2 regions of the Burkholderia sp. AU30198 genome follow, and region 1 is predicted to be linked to the other one. Evidence: riboswitches for the same ligand, from Rfam matches in the RefSeq annotation. Region 1 holds a riboswitch; the other holds the start of a gene.
What was found. A riboswitch is a leader RNA that binds a small molecule or an ion and turns the genes downstream of it on or off. The one in region 1 is predicted to bind cobalamin.
Positions count from the first base shown of each region.

Region 2: it holds a riboswitch for cobalamin, as region 1 does, so the genes downstream of both, LGN19_RS20390 (FecCD family ABC transporter permease) here and cobA (uroporphyrinogen-III C-methyltransferase) in region 1, are expected to answer to the same signal.

Region 1 covers NZ_JAIZSA010000004.1:331,841-336,046, reverse strand. The annotation lists gene LGN19_RS12560 (cobyrinate a,c-diamide synthase) at 1-971, opposite strand, end outside; gene cobO (cob(I)yrinic acid a,c-diamide adenosyltransferase) at 974-1,576, opposite strand; gene LGN19_RS12550 (cobalamin biosynthesis protein) at 1,614-1,991, opposite strand; gene cobA (uroporphyrinogen-III C-methyltransferase) at 1,988-2,737, opposite strand; cobalamin riboswitch at 2,907-3,144, opposite strand; gene LGN19_RS12540 (hypothetical protein) at 3,229-3,987, opposite strand; gene LGN19_RS12535 (DUF3857 domain-containing transglutaminase family protein) at 4,003-4,206, opposite strand, start outside.
Region 2 covers NZ_JAIZSA010000009.1:87,774-91,979, forward strand. The annotation lists gene LGN19_RS20365 (SIMPL domain-containing protein) at 1-532, opposite strand, end outside; gene LGN19_RS20370 (EVE domain-containing protein) at 714-1,175, opposite strand; RNA gene ssrS (6S RNA) at 1,247-1,428, opposite strand; gene LGN19_RS20380 (cell division protein ZapA) at 1,509-1,823, opposite strand; gene LGN19_RS20385 (ATPase) at 1,820-2,170, opposite strand; cobalamin riboswitch at 2,325-2,576, shown strand; gene LGN19_RS20390 (FecCD family ABC transporter permease) at 2,735-3,733, shown strand; gene LGN19_RS20395 (ABC transporter ATP-binding protein) at 3,730-4,206, shown strand, end outside.

The sequences.
Region 1 (4,206 bases):
ATCCCCCCGCATTCCGCGACGATCGGCCTGCCCGCTGCCGCGTGTGCGCGAATCGACCGCGCGGTCGCGGCGTTCGCTGCGAGTGTCGCCGCATGCAGTTCCGGATAGCCGCCCGGCAGAAACAGCGCGTCGCAATCGTCCGGCACCGGTTCGTCGGCGAGTGGCGAGAAGAATCGCAACTGCGCACCGAGCGCGTCGAGCAACGCGAGATTCGCCGGATAGATGAACGAAAAAGCCACATCGCGCGCCACCGCGATCCGCTTGCCGGCGAGCGCACGCGGCAGCGGTGCTGCTGCATCCGGTTCCGCGAACGCAACAGCCGGCGGCAACTCGGCAAGCGCCGTTTGCGCGAGCACGTCGGCCGCTCGCTCGAGCCGCGCATCGAGATCGTCGATGTCGTTCGGCTGGTGCAGGCCGAGATGCCGCTCCGGCAGCGCGATGCCCGCATCGGCCGGCACGTGCCCGAGCCAGCGCAGGTCGTCGGGCAGCGCCTGTTGCAGCAGTTCCGCGTGCCGCTCCGAGCCGACGCGATTCGCCAGCACACCATGAAACGGCAGCCCCGGACGGAACCGCGCGAGCCCGAACGCGATCGCCGCGAACGTCTGCGCCATCGACTTCGCGGAAATCACCGCAACGACCGGCACGCCGAACACAGCCGCGAGGTCGGCGCTGCTCGGCGTACCGTCGAACAGCCCCATCACGCCTTCGATCAGGATCAGGTCGGCCTCGCGCGCAGCATCGGCCAGCAGCGCGCGGCAGCCGGCCTCGCCGACCATCCCGAGGTCGAGCGCATGCACGGGCGCGCCGCTCGCGCGTTCGAGCAGCATCGGATCGAGAAAGTCGGGCCCGGTCTTGAACACGCGCACGCGCCGGCCGAGCCGGCGGTGCAGCCGCGCGAGGCCGGCCGTCACCGACGTCTTGCCCTGGCCCGACGCGGGTGCACTGACGAACAGCGCGGGGCAGGCCGGCATGCTCAGAACTCCACGCCGCGCTGCGCCTTCACGCCTTGTTCCTTGTACGGATGCTTGACGAGCCGCATTTCGGTGACGAGGTCGGCCGCGTCGATCAGCGCATCGGGCGCATGCCGCCCGGTCACGACGACGTGCACCGAATCGGGACGCGCGGCCAGCGTCGCGAGCACTTCGTCGAGCGGCAGGTATTCGTACTTCAGCACCGTGTTCAATTCGTCGAGGATCACCATCCGGTAGTCGCCGCTTTCGATCATCCGGCGCGCCTCGTCCCAGCCCTTGCGCGCGGTCGCGATGTCGGCGTCGCGGTTCTGCGTGTTCCACGTATAGCCGTCGCCCATCGTCACGAAATCGCATTCGGCCACCGCGCCGAGGAAGTCGCGCTCGGACGTGTGCAGCGCGCCTTTGATGAACTGCACGACGCCGAGCCGCATGCCGTGGCCGAGCACGCGCACGGCCATGCCGAACGCGGCCGTGCTCTTGCCCTTGCCGTTGCCGGTGTTGACGATCAGCAGGCCCTTTTCATTGGTGGCGGCGGCCTGCTTCTTCTCGTGGCCCGCACGGCGGCGTTCGGTCATCCGTTGATGGGATTCGGCGTCGGTTTTCATCGGATTGGTCCTGTCGAAAGAAAGCGAAACAAAGGATTCAGAGCGGGCCGGCGAGTGCGACCGTCACGCCGTCCCGGATGGATTTGGGGCCCAGCAGCCGGCCGTGCGGCGCCGCGAGCTGCGCGCACGGCTCGGCCACGCCCGCGACGCCGAAGCGGGCGAGCGCGGCATCCGACGGGCCGCTTGCGGCCAGTTCCGGGCGGCTCGCGAGTTGTGCCGCGTCGAACGCGACGAGCGGCCAGCCGCGGCGCGCGCACAGCGTGCGCAGCGCATGGGCACGCGCCTTGTCGGCGAGCGTTGCGACGAGCGCCGGTTCGGCGCCCGGGTACAGCGTCAGCGCTGCGCGGATCGCGGCATCGAGTTGCGCGGCCGTCGCGCCCGCGCGGAAACCGACGCCGAGCGCGACGCGCATCATGCGCGGCTGCCGAGCGCGGCACGTACCGCGGGATCGTCGGCGAACGCGGCGACGCGGCCGATCACGACGATGGCCGGCGAGCCGATGCCCGTCGCGCCGATGCGTTCGACGAGCGTATCGAGCGTCGCAAGCACGTGCCGCTGTTCGGGGCGCGTCGCGTTCTCGATCGCCGCGCACGGTGTATCGCCGGGCAGGCCGCCTTCACGCAGCGCGGCTGCGATCGTGTCGAGGCGGCGAATGCCCATATAGATGACGATCGTCATGCGCGTGGCCGCGAGCGCGCGCCAGTCGGGTTCGTCGGCGCCCGCGCCGTGGCCCGTGACGAAGATCACGCCTTGCGCGTCGCCGCGTTGCGTGACCGGAATGCCGATTGCAGCCGGCGCGGCGATGCCCGCGGTGACGCCGTTCACGACCTCGACCGGGAATCCCGCCGCGCCGAGCGCGGCCAGTTCCTCGCCGCCGCGGCCGAACACGAACGGATCGCCGCCCTTGAGCCGCGCGACGCTGCGGCCCGCGCGCAGATGCGCGAGCATCGCGGCGACGATCGTCTCCTGCGGCGTCGAAGCATGACCGCCGCGCTTGCCGACGTGCTCGATCTGCGCATCGGCACGCGCATGGCGCAACACGTCGGGATTCACGAGATCGTCGACGAGCAGCACGTCCGCCGCGCCGATCGCGCGGACGGCCTTGAGCGTCAGCAGGTCGGCGTCGCCGGGGCCGGCGCCGATGAGCCAGGCGCGGCTCATCGGGCGCGGCACGGCGCGCACCGTGTCGAAACAGTGGAACAGGGCAGGCGGGCGGCACGGCGGCGGCCGGCAGACAGGAAATGCATGACGGATCGAACGAAGCCCGCGCGGAAGCGGGCGGAATGCGCACCCCCTCCGTCCCCCGCGGATCGGGCGTTCGGCGAGCCTCGGGCTCGCCCCTTGCGTCGGCCGGTATCCGGGCTGGCCGCTTGCCAGGCCGCAGCCTTCCCGCCCGGCTGAAGGGCAGTGGCATCGTGGGCGGCATGGGCGCGTGCGCGGGGAAGCGCGTCGCGCGGGCGGCGTACCGTTGCGGGGACAGCACAGGCCGGGCGGTGGTCCGCCTCCTGTTTCCCGTTTAACTGCAGGCGCGCAATGCGCGTGCGAGCACCGAACGCGGCGCATACGATAGCACAGGCATTGCGGCGCAAGGATGCCCATCCGGCGCTCCCCGCGGCCGGGTCAGCGTGATGCGGGATACCCGTGCCGCGCGTCTAGCGATACAGGATCTGCCGCTTCAGATCCTTCGCGATGCTGCGCGCGGCGTCCGCCCACTCGGCGAGCTTCGCGCCGCTGCACACGTTGCTGCCGAGGTTGCGATCGAGCACGCGTGTCACGTCAACGGTCCGGCCATCACGGTGATAAGTGGACTGATAGGCGATTTCCCCGGCTCGTACGGAGACGTCCGGCGGGATGGCGAGCAGGTGGGTGTCGGCCGGCAACGTGATCCGGTAGCGCTCCTCGAGCCGCGTTCCAGCGCACACGCCTTCAAATACCTTGCTTTTCTCCTGGAGCACGAAATCGGCGAAGCTCCGGATCTGGCCGAAGTTGGGCAGCGACGGAATCGCAAATGCCGCGGGGCCGGGCATCAACGCCAACTGGTTCAGATTGCCGCGCAGCGCGATCGAGAACGGCTGGTCGAGGTCGTCGAGATGACGCGGGCTCATCTGCAATTCGCCCGCGAGGCCGTAGCGGCGCAGCATCTCGTCGGCGAGCCGCTTCGGCTGGACGTGGATGAACATCTGGCGCGCCCGCTGGACTTCCTGGCCGGCCAGCGTGATGTCGCCCGTCATCGTTGCATTGCCGTCACGATCGAGATTGACCGCATAGGCCAGCGACGAACGGCTGTTGCGGCCGTTTTGCGGCGGCGTGACGATCAGCTTGCCGGTCGAGGTGTCGAGCGCGGGCTTGCCGCTTGCCTCGAACTGCAGTGCGCCGAACGGCAGCACGCCGACCGTGGTGTCGGCAAACACGTCGAATTCCGGCAGTCACGCGATTGCGTGATTGAACGTCAGGACATCGGGTACGGCCGGCAGCCGATAGCGGTTGCCGAGATTGACCAGCACGGTGTGGCTCTCGATCCCCTTTGCATCGAGCAGGGCGGACAGCAGCGTCACCTGATCCTTGCAGTCGCCGTAGCGGTTGGCGAGCACCTCGCCGGCGCGGTGCGGAACGACCGGCCCGGCACCGAA
Region 2 (4,206 bases), on a different contig from region 1:
CGCGGGCGCGGAACGACTTGATCGCCTCGGTCGTCAGCTTCTGCTCGGCCGCGCGCTGCGCTTCGGGCGACAGCGAGAACTCGACGTTCGCGACCTGCATCAGGTTCGACAGCTGGCCCGCAAGCTTCGACGCTGCCGCGAAATCGCGCGATTCGAGCGCGACCTCGGTGCGACCGCGCCATGCGGAGATCTTGCCGTCGCGATCGGTGCTCGGATAGACGGAGAATGCACCCGTGTGTGCGGTGACGCCCGAGACGCCCTTCGCCTGCGACAGCGCTGCGTCGGCGCGCTGGTTCAGCTGCGCGGTGAGGCTGCCCGGATCCTTGGCCTGCTGCTCGTAGAACAGCGTGATGTGGATGATGTCCTGCGGCACGTCGGTGCTGGCCTGCGACGACAGCGACAGCACGCCCGCCGGCTCCGGAAAGTGCGGGTTCGCGGTTTGCGCGTGCGCGGTGGAAGACGCGAGCGTCAACGCGACGGGAACGGCAGCGGCAAGGGCGAGCGACAGCGCGAGTGCGGATTTCTTGGTCATTGTTGGACTCCTTGTGCGAGGGCGTGCACGCGGATCGCGCGTGCACGACGCGGGCGACCCGCGCGACGAAAAAAACGACAACCGGCCTGATCGGCCGACAGCGGTTGCTTAGGCTGCGCGAAAGTGCCGCGAGTTCCGCGGCGGCGGCGCGTACTGACCAGATTTGACCTTTGGCGCGCGCCTACTTCATCAGCTTTTCGGTGATGAAGCGCCATTCGGTGCGTGTGACGGGCGTGATCGACAGCCGGTTGCCGCGTGCGAGCACGCGCATGTCGGCGAGTTCGTCGTGTTCACGCAGCGCGGCGAGCGGCACGAGCGGCGATTTTTTCACGTAGCGCACGTCGACGAGCAGCCAGCGCGGCGCTTCCTGAGTCGACTTCGGATCGTAATAGGGGCTTTTCGGATCGAACTGCGTGGGATCGGGGTAGGGCGTCGACGACACTTCGGCGAGGCCCGCGATGCCCGGCTCGGGGCAGCTCGAGTGATAGAACAGCACGCCGTCGCCGATCTTCATCGTGTCGCGCATGAAATTGCGCGCCTGATAATTGCGCACGCCCGTCCACGGCAGCGAGCGCTGCGGTGCGTTGGCGAGATCGTCGATGCTTGCTTCGTCCGGTTCGGACTTCATCAGCCAGTATTGCATGGATCGTGATCGACGCAGAAAAAGGCTGCTACAAAAGAAAACGGCACCGGGCTTTGCCCGATGCCGTTGGATAGGTCCCCGCCTTGGCCGCTAGGCCGGCATCCTGAACCTAGGGTTCAGAATTGGTCGCAGTTAGCAGCACTTCGGGTACATCAGACAGAGTGACGCGCGCGCCCGTGCTACAAATTTCCGCAACCGTGCACATGGCATTGGTTCAAGGAATATATGACCTTGGCGAACCAGGCAGGGAAGCTGACTGAACTGTGTTTCGTTGCGCCAATTTGACCACCGTTGATCGCCGAGATCAAGGGGAATCGACGCATCGATCAAACGTTACTGCGTCTCGTGCTGTGCGAGCACCGCGCCGAGCTGTTCGTTCATCTGGTGCATTGTACGACGGATTTCTTCCGCCGGAAATGCTTCACCATGCCGCACGCTCGTTTGCAACCGCAGCAATTCGGACGCGAGCGACAGCGCCGCCATCACGGCGATGCGATCGGTACCGCGTACCGAGCTGTTAGAGCGGATTTTCGACATTTCGGCGTCGACGCGCGCGACCGCTTCGAGCAGCGCTGCTTCGGTCTCGGCCGAACAGGCGAGCCGATAGGGCTGACCGAGAATCGAGACTTCGATCTGCTTGGTGCTCATGCATGTTCTCCGTGGCTGGCCGCGTCATCGCCATCCGCACGCGCCTGCGCATCCAGCAGGTCGAGCTGGTTGTCGGCTTGCTCCGCGCTTTTCGAGCGCGGCAGCTTTTCGAGAATCGCGTTCAGTTTCACCTGGGCGTCGTCGATCTTTGCCGACAGCGTGTCACGCTCGGCCTCAAGTGCATTGCGTTCGTCGCGCAGTTGCGCGAGTTCCGCGCGGACAGCGTCCGCATCCGCGCGCAATTGCGCGACCTGCTCCTCGAGCGCGAGCCGTTCCGAGTGATAGCGCTTGTTAAGCGAAATCAGACGGCCAATATTTTGAGATAATGTTTCGAGTTCGTTGAGCATTTGCTGCGTCCTCTAAAGACCCAGCATTTTAGCGCGGAATAACGCGCAATCCGACATCTGTAACGTTTCCAGTCGTAACACCCCCGCTTCTTGCCGCGAATCGGCGCGTCCCGTGCGTGTCCGGACGCTTCCTTGACGCTCGCGCGACCCGCTCCTAAACTGGCGCCGCCTCGGTGCTCGCGCGTGGAACGCGCAGTTAAACGGGAAGCAGGGCGCGGGCGCCAGGAGCCCGCCAACCTGCGCTGCCCCCGCAACGGTAAGCGGCCGCGTCCCGTGACGCAGGCCGGCTCGGGCGCGTTTCACGTGCAGGTGTTGCATGCGGACGCGGGCCACTGCGCGTCATCGCGCGGGAAGGCGAGCCGGACCGCCGCCAGCCCGGATACCGGCCGAGACGGGGAGCCCGCACGGGCTTCGTGACGCGCGGCCTGCGGGGAGGCGGGGCGCGCAACGCTTCACGGAATCTTCTTCGATGCTGACCCCAATCGTCCGCGCGGCGCTTCAGTCACGACCGGCCGGCCTCCGCAAGCGGGGGCGCCGCACGTCGTGTGCGGCGCCATGCGCGGCATGAGCGCCGCGCGCGCCACCGCGATCTGGGCCGCGCTGGCCGCGGCGGTCGCGTTGCTGTTCGTCGCGTCGCTGTCGATCGGCAGCGTGCCGATGTCGCCATGGCAGGCACTTGCGTCGCTCGTGCCGCATGGCGGCGACGCGCTGTTCGCCGACATCGTCCGCACGCTGCGTCTGCCGCGCGCGCTCGCGGGCTTCGCATGCGGCGCGCTGCTCGCGCTCGCCGGTGCGCTGCTGCAGGTGCTGTTGCGCAATCCGCTCGCGGAGCCGTACGTGCTCGGCGTATCGGGTGGCGCGGCCGGCTTCGCGCTCGTCGCGATGATCGCGGGCGGCGCGTGGTGGCTCGTCGACGCATCGGCGTTTGCCGGCTCGCTCGTGTCGGTCGCGCTCGTGCTCGGTCTCGCGCGCCGCGAGCTGTGGCGCGGCGAGTCGCGCGACGCGTCGCCGCGGCTGTTGCTCACGGGCGTCGTGATCGCGGCAGGGTGGGGCGCGCTCGTCACGCTGCTGCTGTCGCTTGCACCCGATGCACGACTGCGCGGGATCATCTTCTGGCTGACCGGCGACCTGAACGGCGTGACCGCGCCGTGGTTCGCATGGGGCGCGCTGGTGCTGGCCGCCTGCGTCGCGCTGCCGGCCGCGCCGCAACTGAACGTGCTGCTGCGCGGCGATGCGACCGCGCTCGCGCTCGGCGTGCCCGTTGCGCGCCTGCGCGTGCGGATCTATCTGGTCGCGTCGCTGGCCGCTGCGGCCGCGGTGACGACGGCCGGCACGATCGGCTTCGTCGGCCTCGTCGTGCCGCATGCACTGCGGCTCGCCTTCGGCAACGACCAGCGGATGCTGCTGCCGGCCGCGATGCTCGCGGGCGGCGGCGGCGTGATGGCGGCCGACCTGCTCGCCCGCACCGCGATCGCGCCCGCGCAACTGCCGGTCGGCGTGATGACCGCGTTGATCGGTGTGCCGGTGTTCCTTTGGATGTTGTTGAGGAGGCCGATGCGATGACGGGGGCCGCACTGCACGCCATGGCCGGCGACATGAGCTACGCGGCCGTCGACCTGACGCTGAAGGCCGGCGCGCGCACGCTGCTCGACGGCTTCACCCGGGCGTTCCGTCCCGGCGAGATCTGGTGCGTCGCCGGGCCGAACGGCGCGGGCAAGACGACACTGCTTGCGACCCTCGCCGGGCTGCAGCCGCCGGCCGGCGGACAGGTCGAGATCGACGGCCGGCCGCTTGCCGCATGGCGGCCCGAGCAGCTCGCGCAGCGCCGCGCGCTGATGCCGCAGCAACTGCACGACGTATTCAGCGCGACCGTATTCGACACGGTGCTGCTCAACCGCTTTCCGTATCTCGGCGGCTGGGGCTGGGAGCGCGACGGCGACCGCGCGGCCGCGCGCGACGCGCTGGCGACGTTCGACCTCGCCGCGCTCGCGTCGCGCGACGTGTTGTCGCTGTCGGGCGGCGAGCGGCAGCGTGTC